DNA from 3 places in the Pantoea sp. USHLN298 genome. Region 2 is predicted to be linked to each of the others. Evidence: predicted binding sites of a transcription regulator. Region 2 holds the regulator's gene; each other region holds the start of a gene.
What was found. Region 2 encodes CRP, which controls carbon source genes, mostly activating them, when cyclic AMP is high. Its sites were predicted from a motif close to ATGTGANNNNNNTCACAT; they were not measured.

Region 1 (5,789 bases), on a different contig from region 2:
TTGATGAACTGGCTGGTGCGCTGGATGGCCACCAGAGTGAAGGGCATCCGCCGGGGCAGTTGCAGGCAGTCTGGCACTGGGTGCAGGAGCAGGGCGGTATTGAGGTGCTGCTGCATAAATTCCAGCAGGGCGGATTAGGCGAGATCTTCAGTTCGTGGATCGGCACCGGCGATAACCATCCGGTAGGCCACAGTGAGATTCAGTCTGCCTTTGGCCAGGATGAACTGCAGTCACTGGCGGACAAACTCGGCACCGATGTGAAAGGGGCGTCGGGTACGCTGGCGGCGCTGTTGCCGCAGCTGATCGATAAAATGTCGCCGCAGGGCCAAATGGATGAACAGGCGCTGCATGACAATAAGCTGGATTTAGGCTCGATGGTGGATCAGATATTTAAGCGCTAGCGAACGTCGTATGGCTGAGCGCGCACGCCAGATGCATGCGCGCTCAGAGGCGGATTTACTTGCCGTCTGCCGCAATACGCTCACGGATATGCTGGGCGCGCGCCTCAGAAGCCGGATGCGAATCGAACATCGAACTCTGACGTCCCTGTTCTAATTTTGCCAGCTTCTCAAAACTGGTCGCCAGCCCCATTGGGTCGATGTTGCGCTTCTTCATCAGATCGTAGGAGTAATCATCCGCCTGCGTCTCCTGGGTTTGCGAGAACTGGGCGTTGACCAGTTTTTCGCCCATTTCCCCCAGCTGCGACTGCGACAGCGATCCAATCACGCCGCCCACTGACGCCGCTGCGGTCCGGGCGGCGGTGGTGGCATAAGCCAGCTGCATCGCTTTACGCGTATGACCTAACGCGACGTGGCCCATCTCATGGCCCAGCACGCCTTCCACTTCATTGTCCGTCATCATATCCATCAGGCCGCTGTAGACACGGATACAGCCGTTTGCCATCGCCCAGGCGTTGACATCTTTGGTCTGGTACACCTTGTAATTGGCCGGTACGCCATTGATGTTGTCGCCCAGCGCGGCGGCGATCTTGTTCAGACGCTGCTGGTATTCGCTGCTGGCAGGTGCAATCTGGTTCTCTTTATCCATCTGCTCACAGGATTGATCGCTGAGCTGCTTCACCTGATCATCGCTCAGGGTATAGGCCTGATAGGCCTGCGCGCCCGACTGCATCAACGCATTATTGTCTAAACCCTGACAGCCGCTCAGCAGCGTTGCCAGCCCAAGAGCTAACACAGTTTGTTGGATTTTCATTCCATATCCCATTCATAACAAGGTAAGAAAAACAAACACCTGAAACACCGCCAGATGTTTAAACGATTCGGTTATAGCGCGCCATCCGGCACTTTGCTAGCAGACATCGCCGGAAAAGCCAGACGAAGCGGGCACATTTAGCGTTTTACGGCATGTACTTTTGCCATGATTTTCATGTACATTGATCTGCAACTTTTTCCTTGTTTTGCCCGATAACTGATTAATAACAATAAGTTAAGGCGCGAAGCATTAATCCGACCTGGAGTAGAAAATGCCCTCTCGTAAAGAGCTTGCCAACGCCATTCGCGCGTTAAGTATGGATGCAGTACAGAAAGCTAAATCGGGACATCCGGGTGCCCCGATGGGCATGGCGGACATCGCTGAAGTACTGTGGCGCGGCTACCTGAATCACAACCCAACTAACCCGCTGTGGGCTGACCGCGACCGCTTCGTGCTCTCCAATGGTCACGGCTCAATGCTGATTTACAGCCTGCTGCACCTCACCGGCTACGATCTGCCGATGAGCGAACTGGAAAACTTCCGCCAGCTGCACTCAAAAACTCCAGGTCACCCGGAATATGGCTACACCGCAGGCGTTGAAACCACCACCGGCCCGCTGGGCCAGGGCATCGCGAACGCGGTCGGTTTCGCCATTGCTGAGCGTACGCTGGCGGCGCAGTTCAACCGTCCGGGCCATGACATCGTAGACCACAATACCTATGTCTTCATGGGTGACGGTTGCATGATGGAAGGGATTTCACACGAAGTCTGCTCGCTGGCCGGTACCCTCAAGCTGGGCAAACTGGTGGCGTTTTATGATGACAACGGCATCTCCATCGACGGTCACATTGATGGCTGGTTTACGGATGACACCGCAAAACGCTTTGAAGCCTACGGCTGGCACGTAGTGCGTGGCGTTGATGGTCACGATGCTGATGCGATTGCCAAAGCGATCGACGAAGCGAAAAGCGTCAGCGATAAGCCGTCGCTGCTGATGTGCAAAACCGTTATCGGTTTCGGTTCACCAAACAAAGCGGGCACCCATGATTCACACGGCGCACCGCTGGGCGATGATGAAGTGGCCCTGACCCGCAAACAGCTGGGCTGGGAACACGCACCGTTCGTTATCCCTTCTGATATCTACGCTGAGTGGGACGCGAAAGAAGCGGGCCAGGCGAAAGAAGCGGCCTGGGATAAGAAGTTCGCAGCCTATGCGCAGGCGCATCCAGAGCTGGCAGCCGAGTTCAAACGTCGCGTCAGCAACGAACTGCCGGCTAACTGGCAGCAGGAGTCGCAGAAGTTCATCGAGCAGCTGCAGGCTAACCCGGCCAAAATCGCCAGCCGTAAAGCGTCACAGAATGCCATCGAAGCCTTTGGTAAAATTCTGCCGGAATATCTGGGTGGCTCAGCCGATCTGGCTCCCAGCAACCTGACCATCTGGTCTGGCTCTAAGCCAATCAATGAAGATGCCGCCGGTAACTACATCCATTACGGCGTGCGTGAATTTGGTATGACCGCGATTGCGAACGGTCTGGCACTGCACGGTGGTTTCCTGCCATACACCGCGACCTTCCTGATGTTTGTTGAATATGCGCGTAACGCAGCGCGTATGGCAGCACTGATGAAGATCCGTCAAATCATGGTTTATACCCACGACTCAATCGGTCTGGGTGAAGATGGCCCGACGCATCAGCCGGTCGAGCAGATGGCCAGCCTGCGTACCACGCCGAACATGAGCCTGTGGCGTCCGTGTGACCAGGTGGAATCGGCGGTGGCGTGGAAATATGCCATCGAGCGCAAAGATGGCCCGACAGCGCTGATCTTCTCTCGTCAGAACCTGGCGCAGCAGGAACGCAGCACTGAGCAACTGGCTGACGTGGCGCGCGGGGGTTACGTGCTGAAAGATTGCGACGGTACGCCTGAAGTGATCCTGATCGCTACCGGTTCAGAAGTTGAACTGGCAGTAGGCGCGTGGGATAAACTCACCAGCGAAGGCCGTAAAGTTCGCGTCGTCTCTATGCCGTCGACTGATGCATTCGACAAGCAGAGTGACGCTTACCGTGAATCCGTTCTGCCGAAAGCCGTTAGCGCACGCGTGGCTATCGAAGCGGGTATCGCCGATTACTGGTTCAAATATACCGGTCTGAACGGCGCTATCGTCGGCATGACCAGCTTCGGCGAATCTGCTCCGGCCGATCAGCTGTTTGAAATGTTCGGCTTCACCGTCGACAACGTGGTCGCCAAAGCGAAAGCGCTGCTGGCGTAATCGCCGTCAGGCGGGGTGATAGCCGCCTGATTAAATAAAGGGACGCGTCAGGCGTCCCTTTTGCTGTTTTATTCCTGTAGTAATAATGCACTTTTGCTCTGTTTTGTGACGCAGATCCAAATATAAGCAGTCCGATTGATCACAATCATTCCTGTTATTCCTTCCATCCATTATTGTGGCTGAACCGTTTCAGTTACCGGGCAAATCACCCCGGTTTCAGACAATGCCGGGTAAGATTCTCCTGTACAAACTACAGCGAAGCGCTCAGGCTAACGGCACGTTTTTTCCGTCTGACGTGGCAGGAGAGAGATGACCATACGGGTAGCAATAAACGGGTTTGGCCGTATTGGACGCAACGTATTGCGCGCGCTGTATGAAACCGGCCGTCGGGCTGAGATCAGCGTGGTCGCCATTAATGAGCTGGCTGAAGCCACCGGCATGGCGCATCTGCTGAAATATGACACCAGCCATGGCCGTTTTGCCTTTGACGTACGTCAGGAGCGCGATGTGATGTGGGTCGGGGGCGATACGCTGCGCATTTTACATCGGGCTGAGATTGCCGATCTGCCGTGGCGCGAACTCGATGTCGACGTGGTGCTGGATTGCACGGGCGTCTATGGCTCACGCGCCGATGGCGAAGCGCATCTGCAGGCGGGCGCGAAGAAAGTGCTGTTCTCGCATCCTGGTGGCAACGATCTCGACGCCACCGTCGTCTATGGCGTTAACCAGCAGTTGCTGAAAGCCACCGATTGCCTCGTTTCAAACGCTTCCTGTACCACCAACTGCATTATTCCGGTCATCAAACTGCTGGATGACGCCTTTGGCATTGAATCCGGCACCGTCACTACGATCCACTCGGCGATGCACGATCAGCAGGTGATCGACGCTTATCACAGCGATCTGCGCCGTACCCGCGCGGCCAGCCAATCGATCATTCCGGTGGATACCCGTCTGGCGGCCGGCATTACCCGTATTTTTCCGAAATTCAACGATCGCTTTGAAGCGATTGCTGTGCGCGTGCCGACGATTAACGTGACGGCGATTGATCTCAGCGTTTCTGTACGTCAGCCAGTGAAGGCGTGTGAAGTTAACGCCTTGTTGCAAAGCGCGGCAGAAGGGGCATTTCGTGGTATAGTTGACTATACAGAATTACCGTTAGTCTCAGTCGATTTTAACCATGATCCGCACAGTGCCATTGTGGACGGCACCCAGACGCGGGTCAGCGGTCAACACCTGATCAAGACGCTGGTCTGGTGTGACAACGAATGGGGCTTTGCTAACCGAATGCTCGACACGACGTTAGCGATGGCCGCAAGCGGTTTCAGGTAGGGCGCGGTTTGCGCCCGGCAAAACTTATGAGAATCAACGAGAGGGTTCACCATGTCTGTAATTAAGATGACCGATCTGGATCTTGCTGGCAAACGCGTTCTGATCCGCGCCGATCTCAACGTACCAGTGAAAGAAGGGAAAGTGACGTCTGATGCACGTATCCGTGCTTCACTGCCTACCATCGAAGCGGCGTTGAAACAGGGCGCGAAAGTGATGGTTACCTCTCACCTGGGTCGTCCGACCGAAGGTGAATACACCGAAGAGTTCTCGCTGCTGCCGGTAGTTAACTACCTGAAAGAGAAGCTGAGCGGCACCAATGTGACCCTGGCAAAAGATTACCTCGACGGCGTTGAAGTGGGCGCTGGCGAACTGGTGGTGCTGGAAAACGTTCGCTTTAACAAAGGCGAAAAGAAAGATGACGAAGCGCTGTCTAAAAAATACGCTGCCCTGTGCGACGTGTTCGTGATGGATGCATTCGGCACCGCGCACCGCGCGCAGGCTTCTACCCACGGCGTCGGCAAATTTGCCCCTATCGCCTGTGCCGGTCCGCTGCTGTCAGCAGAGCTGGAAGCGCTGGGTAAAGTGATGAGCAACCCGGAGCGTCCGCTGGTCGCAGTCGTGGGCGGTTCTAAAGTCTCTACCAAATTTGACGTACTGCAGTCGCTGGTGAAAATTGCTGACACCGTTATCGTCGGTGGCGGCATCGCCAACACCTTCGTGGCGATCGACAACAACGTCGGCAAATCACTGTATGAGCCAGACTTCGTTGAAGCGGCGAAAGGCCTGCGTGACCAGTATGGCATTCCGGTTCCAACCGATTCCCGCGTTGGCACGGAATTCTCTGAAACTGCCCCGGCAACCGTGAAAAAGGTTTCGGAAGTAGCGGATAACGAAGAGATTATGGACTTCGGTGACGAAACCGCTCAGGCGATGGCGGCCATTCTGAAGGATGCGAAAACCATCCTGTGGAACGGTCCGGTTG
Region 2 (5,789 bases):
CATATTATTAGGGCCTGGCGTGATCGCGGCGACCCAAAGGAATCCTAACATCGACAAGAAAAGACTGAGTTCCATAGCAATCGGGTGCTCCTCACCCCCAGCAAGCAAAAAACCTATCGAAGCTAACAGTGTGATATGGATCAGACAAGCTTTTACCGAATGAAATTCACCGGACCCGACACCGATCAATTTATCCCGTTAGCGGGTCTGCGCAATGCCCATCTGCAAACGGTGTTGCCCCGTCTGTTGCGGCGGCAGATCAACGTCGATCCGCACTGGCAGCGTCTCGATCTGCCCGATGGCGATTTTGTCGATCTCGCCTGGAGTGAAGATCCGCAGCGGGCGCTGCATAAACCCCGGGTAGTGCTGTTTCACGGGCTGGAAGGCAGCTTCCACAGCCCCTATATCCACGGGCTGATGGCGATCTGCCGCGCGCGTGGCTGGCTGGCGGTGGTGATGCATTTCCGCGGCTGCAGCGGCGAACCTAACCGGCAGAACCGCATCTATCACTCCGGCGAAACCGAAGATGCGCGCTATTTCCTGCACTGGCTGCAATCCCGCTGGGGCCGGGTTCCGACCGTCGCGGTGGGCTTTTCACTGGGCGGCAATATGCTGGGTTGTCTGCTGGGCCAGCAGGGGTCGGATGCGCCGGTTGATGCCGGCGTCATTGTCTCTGCGCCGCTGATGCTGGAACCGTGCAGCATCAGACTGGAGCGCGGTTTCTCGCGCTTTTATCAATACTACCTGCTGGCCCAGCTAAAGAAGAATGCGCGGCGCAAACTGCACGCCTGGCCAGAAACGTTGCCGGTCAATCTGGCGCAACTGAAAGCGTTGCGGCGTCTGCGTGACTTCGATGATGCGATCACCGCTCGCGCCCACGGTTTTATCGATGCCGCTGATTACTATCGGCGTGCCAGCGCCCTGCCCTGGCTGAAACAGGTCGCTAAGCCGCTGCTGATCATTCATGCCAAAGATGACCCGTTCATGAGTGATGAGGTGATACCGCACAGCAGCCAATTATCTGCCACTATTACTTATCAGCTGACCCCACACGGCGGTCACGTTGGCTTTGTCGGCGGGACATTGCGCCAGCCCGAAATGTGGCTTGAACAGCGCATACCCCAATGGATGACCCCTTTTCTGGATACCTGACGTTGTGATTATTCCCTGGCAACAGGTCTCACCTGAGACCCTCGAAAATCTGATTGAAACCTTCGTGCTGCGTGAAGGCACCGACTACGGCGAGCAGGAGCGCAGCCTGAACGAAAAAGTGGCTGACGTCCGCCGCCAGCTGGAAACCGGTGAAGTGGTGCTGGTGTGGTCGGAGCTGCATGAATCGGTCAATATTATGCCGCGCAAAGAATTTCGCGGCTGATGCGCCGATCGGCAATTCATGGTAACAATGCCCATGGCCCGACCTCACAGGGAGCTTTTTTATGTCTGCACGCCATCCGATAATTGCCGTCACCGGTTCCAGCGGCGCGGGAACCACCACCACCAGCCTCGCGTTCCGTAAAATCTTTCAGCAGCTCGATCTGCACGCTGCCGAACTGGAAGGCGACAGTTTTCACCGCTTCACCCGGCCGGAAATGGATATGGCGATCCGCAAAGCGCGCGATCTGGGCCGTCATGTCAGTTACTTCGGTCCGGAAGCCAATGACTTTGGCCTGCTGGAGCAGAGCTTTAAACAGTATGGGCTCAACGGTGAGGGCCAGTCGCGTAAATACCTGCATACCTATGACGAAGCCGTTCCGTGGAATCAGGTGCCGGGCACCTTTACGCCGTGGCAACCGCTGCCGCAAAACACCGATATTCTGTTTTACGAAGGACTGCACGGCGGCGTGGTGACCGCCCAGCATAACGTGGCTGAGCATGTCGATTTACTGGTCGGCGTGGTACCGATTGTCAACCTGGAGTGGATTCAGAAGCTGGTGCGTGACACCAGCGAACGCGGCCATTCGCGGGAAGCGGTGATGGACTCGGTGGTGCGCTCGATGGAAGATTACATCAACTTCATTACGCCGCAGTTCTCGCGCACTCACCTTAACTTCCAGCGCGTGCCGACGGTGGATACCTCGAACCCGTTTGCCGCCCGTGCTATTCCGTCACTGGATGAGAGTTTCGTGGTGATCCACTTCCAGGCGCTGGACGATATCGACTTCCCTTACCTGCTGGCGATGCTGCAGGGATCGTTTATCTCGCACATTAATACGCTGGTGGTGCCGGGCGGAAAGATGGGGCTGGCGATGGAGTTGATCATGGGACCACTGGTGAAGCGACTGGTGGAAGGCAAGCGAATAGAATAAGAGGCCGCAGAGCGGCCCCCGCAGAGATCAGCGTTCGATCACTTCATAGCTGTGGGTAATGGTGACGCCTTTGCCCAGCATGATGGCAACCGAGCAATATTTTTCTGCAGAAAGATCCACCGCGCGTGAGACCGCTTTATCCTGGAGCGCTTTGCCGCTAACGATAAAGTGCAGGTTGATGTGCGTAAAGATTCGCGGCGCCTCTTCACGACGTTCTGAGGTCAGTTTCACTTCACAATCAGCCACATCGTTGCGGCCTTTTTGCAGAATTGAAACCACGTCGATGGCGCTACATCCGCCCGCCGCCATCAGCACCATCTCCATTGGGCTGGGCGCTTTATCACCCGAATTGCCATCCATTAATACCTGATGGCCGGACGACGACTCACCGAGGAATGTCAGCCCTTCTACCCATTTCACTCTTGCCTGCATGATTTTCGCTCCAGAATATGCGGTTTTGCCGTCAGAGTACGCTTTCGCCTGGTAAACAGCAATCCAGAGAAATCCGCTGTTAGCTGAAGCGAGACAACAGAAGACAGTCGGCAAAAGCTGTGCTACAAACAGTGCTGAAAATATTTTTCGTCACCCGATGGCGAAGCCGGGAAGAATGATGCGCACTGCGCCGAATGCAGCCCGAATAATTTCCTGTAAGGGAAACGCTTGAAGCTTTCATCGCCTGACAGGGAAAACTGCCCCCTGTATTTTGGGCACGATTACAACAGAGGATAATAGCGAATGGTTCTCGGCAAACCGCAAACAGACCCTACACTCGAATGGTTCCTGTCCCATTGCCATATTCACAAGTATCCATCCAAAAGTACGCTGATTCACCAAGGTGAAAAAGCAGAAACGCTTTACTACATCGTGAAAGGTTCCGTCGCGGTTCTGATTAAAGATGAAGAAGGCAAAGAGATGATTCTTTCTTACCTGAATCAGGGCGATTTTATTGGCGAGCTTGGCCTGTTCGAAGAAGGTCAGGAGCGCAGCGCCTGGGTACGTGCGAAAACCGCGTGCGAAGTGGCGGAGATTTCCTACAAGAAATTCCGTCAGCTGATCCAGGTTAACCCCGATATCCTGATGCGACTCTCGTCGCAGATGGCGCGTCGCCTGCAGGTTACGTCTGAAAAAGTGGGTAACCTCGCTTTCCTCGACGTCACCGGACGCATTGCTCAGACTCTGCTTAACCTGGCGAAGCAGCCAGACGCCATGACGCATCCCGACGGCATGCAAATTAAAATTACTCGTCAGGAAATTGGCCAAATCGTTGGTTGCTCACGTGAAACCGTGGGCCGTATTTTGAAGATGCTGGAAGATCAGAACCTGATCTCCGCACACGGCAAAACCATCGTCGTTTACGGCACCCGCTAATTCCTGTCACCCACGGCGTGATGGCAACATCGCGCCGTTATTGTTTGTGTTGGGCCGATGTGGCGTCGAATTATTTACCATCCTGAAGTCAATTATGCCTTGCGGCAAACGCTGGTGCTCTGTCTGCCAGTGGCGCTGGGCTGGCTGGCTGGCGACCTGCAAAAAGGTCTGCTGTTCTCGTTAGTCCCCGCCTGTTGCAATATCGCCGGTCTGGATACCCCGCATAAACGTTTCTTCAAACGCCTGATTGTTGGCGGCAGCCTGTTTGCGCTCGGCAGTTTTCTGATTCAGTGGCTGACGCTGCACGCGATTCCTTTGCCGCTGATTCTGTTCGCGATGCCGCTGCTGCTGGGCGTCACCGGTGAAATTAGCCCGTTGCACGGCCGTCTGTTGCCGGGCTCGCTGATCGCCGCCATCTTCACGCTGAGTCTGATTGGCCGTATGCCGATCTACGTACCGCCGCTGCTCTATATCGGCGGCACGCTGTGGTACGGGCTGTTTAACTGGTTCTGGTTCTGGCTGTGGAAAGAGCAGCCGATGCGCGAAAGCCTGAGCCTGATCTACCGTGAGCTGGCCAACTATTGCGACGCCAAATATACCCTGCTGACCCAGCTGACCGATCCGGAAAAGGCCCTGCCGCCGCTGCTGGCGCGTCAGCAAAAAGTGGTCGATCTGATCACCACCTGTTACCAGCAGATGCACATGCTGTCTGCCAGTCGGGATCACAGCCATAAGCGGCTGACCCGTGCTTTTCAGGTGGCGCTGGATCTGCAGGAACATATCTCGGTCAGCCTGCATCAGCCGGAAGAGGTGCAGAAACTGGTGGAGCAGAGCCATGCGGAAGCGGTGATCCGCTGGAATGCCCAGACCATCTCGGCCCGCTTACGGGTGCTGGCGGATAACATTCTCTATCACCAGTTGCCCGATCGGTTTGGCATGGAGAAGCAGCTCGGCGCGCTGGAAAAAATTGCCCGCCAGCATCCTGATAATCCGGTGGGAAATTTCTGTCTTTATCACTTTAACCGCATCGCGCGGGTGCTGCGTACGCAAAAGCCGCTCTATCAGCGTGACCTGATGGCCGATCGCCAGCGCCGTCTGCCGCTGCTGCCGGCGCTGCGCAGTTATCTTTCCTGGCGTTCGTCTGCACTGCGCACCGCCGGTCGTTTTGCCGTGATGCTGATGCTGGGCAGTGCGCTGGCGCTGTTTTTCAATATTCCGAAGCCCTACTGGATTCTGATGACCATTATGTTCGTCAGCCAGAACGGCTATAGCGCCACCCGGGTTCGTATTCAGCACCGGGCGCTGGGCACTTTTGTCGGACTGGTGATTGCCGCCGCCACCTTACGTCTCGCGGTACCGGAGTCGCTGGTGCTGATGATCATGCTGGTGATCACTTTTATCAGCTACCGCTTTACCCGCCAGTTTTACGGCTGGTCGATGATTGGCTTCACGGTGACGGCGGTCTACTCGCTGCAACTGCTGTCGCTGAATGGCGCGCAGTTCCTGCTGCCGCGCCTGATGGATACCCTGATGGGCTGCCTGATCGCCTTCGGCGGGATGCTGTGGCTCTGGCCGCAGTGGCAGAGCGGCTTGCTGCGACAGAACGCCCATGACGCGCTGGAAACTTACCAGGATGCGCTGCGGCTGCTGCTGGGCGCGGAACAGTCGCCGGAGAAGCTCGCTTATCAGCGGGTACGGGTTAATCAGGCGCACAATGCGCTGTTTAACTCCCTGAACCAGGCGATGCAGGAACCGGCTTTTAACGCCCAGTATCTCAAGGATATGCGGCTGTGGGTCACCCATAGCCAGTTCATTGTTGAGCACATCAATGCGATGACGATACTGGCGCGGGAACATACCATGCTGACCGCCACGCTGGCGGAGCGCTATCTGCAGTCGTGCGAAATTGCGCTGCAACGTTGCCAGCAGCGGCTGGAATATGATGGTGCCAGTTCGCAGGTCAATCTGCTGGATGAGCTGGAAAATATTAATGAAGGGCCGGTGACGGTGCTGGAGCAGCATGTGCGCCGCATTCTGGATCATCTGAGCGTGATGCACACCATTTCATCGCTGGCGTGGAGCCAGCGACCACAGCATGGCCGCTGGCTGATCAGA
Region 3 (5,789 bases), 210 kb from region 2:
GATGAATCTCAAACGACACGCCATTCAGTGCCCGATGCACGCCGCTGCGTCCGCGGAAACTGACGCAAAGATCCTGAATGGCGAGCACCGGTGCCGTGGCGGTCGGGGCGGTCGGGCGAAGAGAAGAAGTGTCCGTCATCGTTGCTCCGGGTGCGTTAAAGCCAGATACGGCCTTGCGAATAGGAGAGAAAAGGCGAGCTGTCTGCCGCCAGCCAGATTGGGCCGTCGAGATCGACATATTCGGCGCTGATCGCCACCGGCAGCGCCGCCTCCATCGCCAGCGACGAGCCGAGCATACAGCCAACCATCAGCCGCATTTGCTGCTGCCGTGCAGCGGCGACCATCGCCAGCGCTTCGGTCAGCCCGCCGCACTTATCGAGTTTGATGTTGATCATTTGGTAGCGATCGCGCAGCGCGGCAATGTCCGCCACGCTATGGCAGCTTTCATCGGCGCACAGGGGAATTGGATGGGGAAAATGCCGTAAGTCGCTATCCTGACCCGCCGGTAACGGCTGCTCAATCATCGCGATCTCATAAGCCTGCAAAGCGCTGAACAGCGCGGGCAGGTCGAGGCCGTGCCAGGCCTCGTTGGCGTCGATAATCAGCGTTGTCTGCGGAGCCGCCGCGCGAATGGCCGCGACTTTTTCCACAATCAGATGCGCGTCGAGTTTGATCTTCAGCAGCAGCGCACCGCGTGATACGGCCTCCGCCGCGGCACTCGCCATCCGGTCAAGGCTGTCCAGACTCAGGGTTTCTGCGGTCACCACCGAAGCGGGCTTTTCGCTGCCGGTTTGCTGCCAGAGCGTTTCCCGGTTGCGGGCCGCATCGAGCCGCCACAGCGCACAATCCAGCGCATTACGTGCCGCGCCCGCTGCCAGTCGGGTCTGTAAAGCCGGACGACTCAGTCCGGCTTCGATTTCGTTCTGCAGCGCCGCCAGCTGCGCGCTGACGCTGGCGATACTTTCGCCGTAGCGCGGCGTCGGCGTACACTCGCCAAGACCGATAAAACCGTCCTGCTCCAGCGTCACGCGAATGACCGTGACGGCCGTGCGGGTACCGCGTGAAATCGCGAAGGGTTTCGCCAGCGGCAGTTCAGCCACCGCGATCTGCATACGCCGCATCTCAGCCATGCTCCTGCAATCGCGCGGCGATGGCGTCGATACCAAACCGCACCGGATCGGTGGCCGGCACGCCAAATTCTGCGCTGACCTCAGCGCAATAGTCGCGCGCCTGCTGTTCACTGTAACCGGAAGTATTGATGGCGAATCCGGCCAGCTTCACCGCGTCACTGGTGACGCTGGCCGCCCGCAGATTGGCCTCTACGCACTCCGCCAGGCTGACCATCGGCTGATGCGGCAGGTGGCGCATATGCGGACGCCCCATCTCATGACACATCACCAGCCAGTGCGGTTGCGCCCCGTGGATCAGCCCCATGCTGACGCCAGCATAAGAGGGATGAAACAGCGATCCCTGACCTTCAACGATATCCCAGTGATCCTCTTCATTCGCCGGGGAAAGCGCTTCGGCGGCACCGGCGATAAAGTCAGCAATCACCGCATCGATGGCAATGCCCTCACCGGCTACCAGAATCCCGGTCTGGCCGGTGGCGCGGAAATCCGCCTTCATGCCGCGATCGCGCATCGCCGCTTCCAGCGCCAGTGAGGTGTACATTTTCCCCACGGAGCAGTCAGTTCCCACCGTCAGGACCCGTTTACCGCTGCGTTTTTTACCGCTGCCGACCGTCAACGCGGGCCGCATATGGCGGATGTCGAACAGCGACACGCCATGTTCTGCCGCCAGCGCCACCAGTTCCGGTTCATCGACCAGACGGTGATGCAGGCCACTGGCCACATTCAGACCCGCTTTGATCGCGCCGGTCACGGTTTCCAGCCAGTGTGACGGCAAATAGCCGCCAGCATTGGCGGTACCCAGCACCAGCGTTTTCGCGCCGCGCGCTTTGGCACTGGCGATATCCAGCGTCTCCAGCCCGAGGCTGACGGTACAGCCCGGCAGTGACATTTCACCAACGCACTGTTCCGGTCGCCAGACCTGAATGCCGCGCGCCGTTTTCGCCGCCAGCGGATCGGTGACGTCACCAAGAAAGAGTAAATAGGGTTGAGGGATCAGCATGATGTTTCTCTTTTTCAGACAGGTAATAGGGCCTGAGCTGAATATTTCATGCAGATGACAGCGTGACGAATGCTTGTTTGGTGCCGGGGTATAACCTGAGGGTATAGTCAGACGAGTGGCTTATGGCAGCCGGTGCTGAGCCTGTCAGAACGGGCCAATCGGGCGATGGGAGAGAGGCATAACAGAAGAAAAAGTGATAATCATCGGTCGATCCCTGACCGCGATTATCGAGGGTTGCTTGCGGGGTGCGGTTTAGTACATGGCACCCGGCGGTACGTGTTTGAAGGTCTCGACGTAAGCGCGGAACACGTAGTTAAAAATGCGTTTCATGTGTCACCTGGTTCAAATTTAGTTGAAGAAATACCGTAAAAGTATAACTTCAGCGCGTTTTATCAGCAATAAATTTTGAACCAGATCACAAAATTGCGCTTTTTATGCGCAAAAACCCGTCAGGCGCTGTAGCCGAGGTGTTGCAGCAAAATGGTGGAACCGACGGCAATCAATACCAGACCGCCCAGCACTTCCGCCCATTTCCCCAGTACCGGACCGATAAAGCGGCCCACCAGCACGCCGGTCGTCGCCATCACGGTGGTGGCAGCGCCAATGGTCAGAGCGGTGGTAATAATGTTGACCTGTAAAAATGCCAGGCCGACGCCGACTGCCAGCGCATCCAGGCTGGTCGCGACGGCGGTGGTGGCCAGCACCATAAAGCCATGGCTCTGCGGCGCTTCACAGGGTTCGGTTACCGCAGTCTGACGGAAGCCTTCCATCATCATTCGGCCACCTAAAAATGCCAGCAGAATAAAGGCAACCCAGTGGTCCCACGCCATGATGTACCGACTGGCGGCCAGACCCAGCGCCCAGCCAATCAGCGGCGTTAAGGCTTCAATTGAGCCAAAAATCAGACCGGTGCGCAGCGCTTCTTTAAAACCAGGACGATGCAATGTCGCACCTTTGCCCAGTGCAGCAGCAAACGCGTCCATCGACATACCCAGTGCAAGAATTAAGGTGGCAATAAAGGTCATGATTTATTCACCTGGGGCGAAAAAGCGGCAATTCACGCTGTATTCACCACACAAAGTGTTCAGTAATGAAAAAGTGCGCGCAGTCTACCATGCAACCGCAAAGATAAAAAGACAGTAAAATCATGGATTTAAGTATAGCAAAGGCTATAACTTTTATCATTCGCTATGTTTCGCGCTAAGTCGATGGTGGCAAAGCATTTTCTGGCACTTTTCCTGCGTGATAGCGGGCAGGTTTCGCCTGACCCGCCGCATTCCCTGATTGAACCCAGGCGCGGATTGCCGGAAAATGCCGGGCTTATTATTACCGGATGCCCGTTATGAATAACCCGTTTGAATCTTTGATCGTGCCTGGCGGCATTTTATTGCTGGGGTTTCTCTCTGCCCTGCTGCTGCCTGCGCCAGCCTTCAGCCTGGCGGTGGCGCAACATCTGTTGCAGACATTCCATTTACAGGATCTGAGCCAGCTCTACACGGTGGTGTTCTGCATCTGGTTTTTACTGCTGGGTACGGTGGAGTTTTTTGTGATTCGCTTTGTCTGGCGTCGCTGGTTCAGGAGCTGAGACAGACCCTCAGGGTAAGCTGGCTGAACGGCGATGGTCTATTGCAGACCTGGCGGTTTTGCCGCTTGCCGTTAACGACCACGCACAGGGTTGCCGAGCATTTCATCCTCACAAAAATGTAACATTATTTTTACACTGAGCGCCCGAAACCGCGACTGATGAACTTTTAGACTATTCCTTACCCAACAATAACTGCCTTAAATTCAGTGAATTAAATAATTCCTCCTCGTTACCCCTTCTTTGGACGCTGCACCATAATGGCGCTTTCCTGCAACAATCTATTCAGTTAACTCACTGAGTTATCGATAAAAAATCACTTATACCCTTCGTGCCGCTATGATTAATTCTTATGCTGAATCATTTCTGCATTTAAAAAATAAACAAATGTTTAATTCAGATGCGAGAATGTTATATTCGGATGACAAAGCATAACGTGCAGTTAACCCGTTATCACCGCTTTAACCTATACCTGACTCTTAACCTTTGAGAAATAGCGCAACGCGCTCGAAAGAAGCGTGACTATTTCGCCTGCAAAACTGTTGAGCTTCAGGTCAACAGAAGAGGAGATGTCGCCTCATGTGCAATTCAGCTATAAACCTTGCGCTCGCGATGAGTGCCATGGCAAAGGACACCACTACCGCGCAGGAGCGCAAAGACGTTGACGTGCTGCTGATTGGCGCAGGCGTGATGAGCGCCACCCTCGGCGCATGGCTGCAGGAATTAGAGCCGGACTGGTCTATCGAAATGGTAGAGCGGCTGGACAGCGTGGCAGAAGAATCATCCAACGGCTGGAACAATGCTGGCACCGGCCATGCCGCGCTGGCTGAGCTGAACTATACGCCACAGCAGGCCGATGGCAGCATCGACATCTCCAAAGCGGTGACGATCAACGAATCCTTTATGATTTCCCGTCAGTTCTGGGCCTCTCAGGTGCAGAAGGGCAATCTGCGCAATCCCAAAAGTTTCATTCACAGCACGCCGCACATGAGCTTTGTCTGGGGCGACGACAATGTCAGCTTCCTGCGCAAACGCTTCCAGGCGCTGCAGAAAAGCACGCTGTTCCGTGGCATGGCCTACTCCGAAGATCCGCAGCAGATTGCGAAGTGGATCCCGCTGGTGATGAATGGCCGCGATCGCAGCCAGAAAGTGGCGGCAACCTGGACCGAAATGGGGACCGACGTCAACTTCGGTGAAGTCACACGCCAGCTGATCGCCTCCTTAGAGAAGAAAGCCAATTTCCGTCTGCGTTTGCGTCAGGAAGTGCGTGAGCTGACGCGCCTGAGCGATGGCCGCTGGCAGGTTACCCTGCAGTGTCTGGCAAGCGGTTCCCGCCGGACGCTGACCGCCCGAAATATCTTTATCGGTGCAGGCGGCGCGGCGCTGCCGCTGTTGCAGAAAGCGGGCGTGCCGGAAGCTAATGGTTATGCAGGTTTCCCGGTCGGCGGCTCATTCCTGGTGACGGAAAATCCGCAGGTGGTGGCGCAGCACATGGCCAAGGTCTACGGTAAAGCCAGCGTCGGCGCACCGCCGATGTCGGTACCGCACGTTGACACCCGCGTGCTGGATGGCAAACAGGTGCTGCTGTTCGGGCCGTTTGCTACCTTCTCCACCAAATTCCTCAAGCAGGGTTCACTGCTGGATATGTTCACCTCGCTCAACAGCAGCAACATGCTGCCGATGGTGAAAGTGGGGCTGAAAAGTTTTGATCTGGTGAAATACCTGATGGATCAGGTGCTGCAAAGCGATCGCGATCGGATGGATGCGCTACGCGCCTATGTGCCGCAGGCGAAGCAGGAAGACTGGCGTTTAGTCACTGCTGGTCAGCGCGTGCAGATCATCAAAAAAGATGAGAAAGAGGGCGCGGTACTGCGGCTGGGTACCGAAGTGGTCGCCTCGCAGGATGGTTCGATCTCAGCGCTGCTGGGTGCTTCGCCAGGTGCTTCAACGGCTGCCCCGATCATGCTGGAGCTGCTGCATAAAATCTGTCCTGAGCAGATGGCTTCGCCGGAATGGCAGAACAAAATCCGTGCGGTGATCCCATCCTGGGGACGTAAGCTGAACGGCGACGTGGCGC

Region 1: the regulator CRP is predicted to act here: its motif matches at 3,582-3,599, upstream of epd (erythrose-4-phosphate dehydrogenase).
Region 3: the regulator CRP is predicted to act here: its motif matches at 2,534-2,551, upstream of azuC (stress response protein AzuC).

The regions. Positions count from the first base shown of each region.
Region 1 covers NZ_JBBCRO010000006.1:159,211-164,999, reverse strand. The annotation lists gene WFK59_RS16485 (YidB family protein) at 1-401, shown strand, start outside; gene WFK59_RS16480 (M48 family metallopeptidase) at 457-1,212, opposite strand; gene tkt (transketolase) at 1,484-3,478, shown strand; gene epd (erythrose-4-phosphate dehydrogenase) at 3,788-4,807, shown strand; gene pgk (phosphoglycerate kinase) at 4,859-5,789, shown strand, end outside.
Region 2 covers NZ_JBBCRO010000007.1:46,805-52,593, forward strand. The annotation lists gene WFK59_RS18195 (LysE family translocator) at 1-75, opposite strand, end outside; gene WFK59_RS18200 (hydrolase) at 136-1,152, shown strand; gene WFK59_RS18205 (YheU family protein) at 1,157-1,375, shown strand; gene WFK59_RS18210 (phosphoribulokinase) at 1,437-2,306, shown strand; gene WFK59_RS18215 (OsmC family protein) at 2,334-2,738, opposite strand; gene crp (cAMP-activated global transcriptional regulator CRP) at 3,042-3,674, shown strand; gene WFK59_RS18225 (YccS/YhfK family putative transporter) at 3,732-5,789, shown strand, end outside.
Region 3 covers NZ_JBBCRO010000007.1:252,774-258,562, forward strand. The annotation lists gene WFK59_RS19120 (ABC transporter ATP-binding protein) at 1-139, opposite strand, end outside; gene dgcA (N-acetyl-D-Glu racemase DgcA) at 156-1,121, opposite strand; gene dgcN (N-acetyltransferase DgcN) at 1,123-2,130, opposite strand; gene azuC (stress response protein AzuC) at 2,383-2,460, opposite strand; gene mntP (manganese efflux pump MntP) at 2,580-3,155, opposite strand; gene WFK59_RS19140 (DUF1158 domain-containing protein) at 3,473-3,715, shown strand; gene mqo (malate dehydrogenase (quinone)) at 4,292-5,789, shown strand, end outside.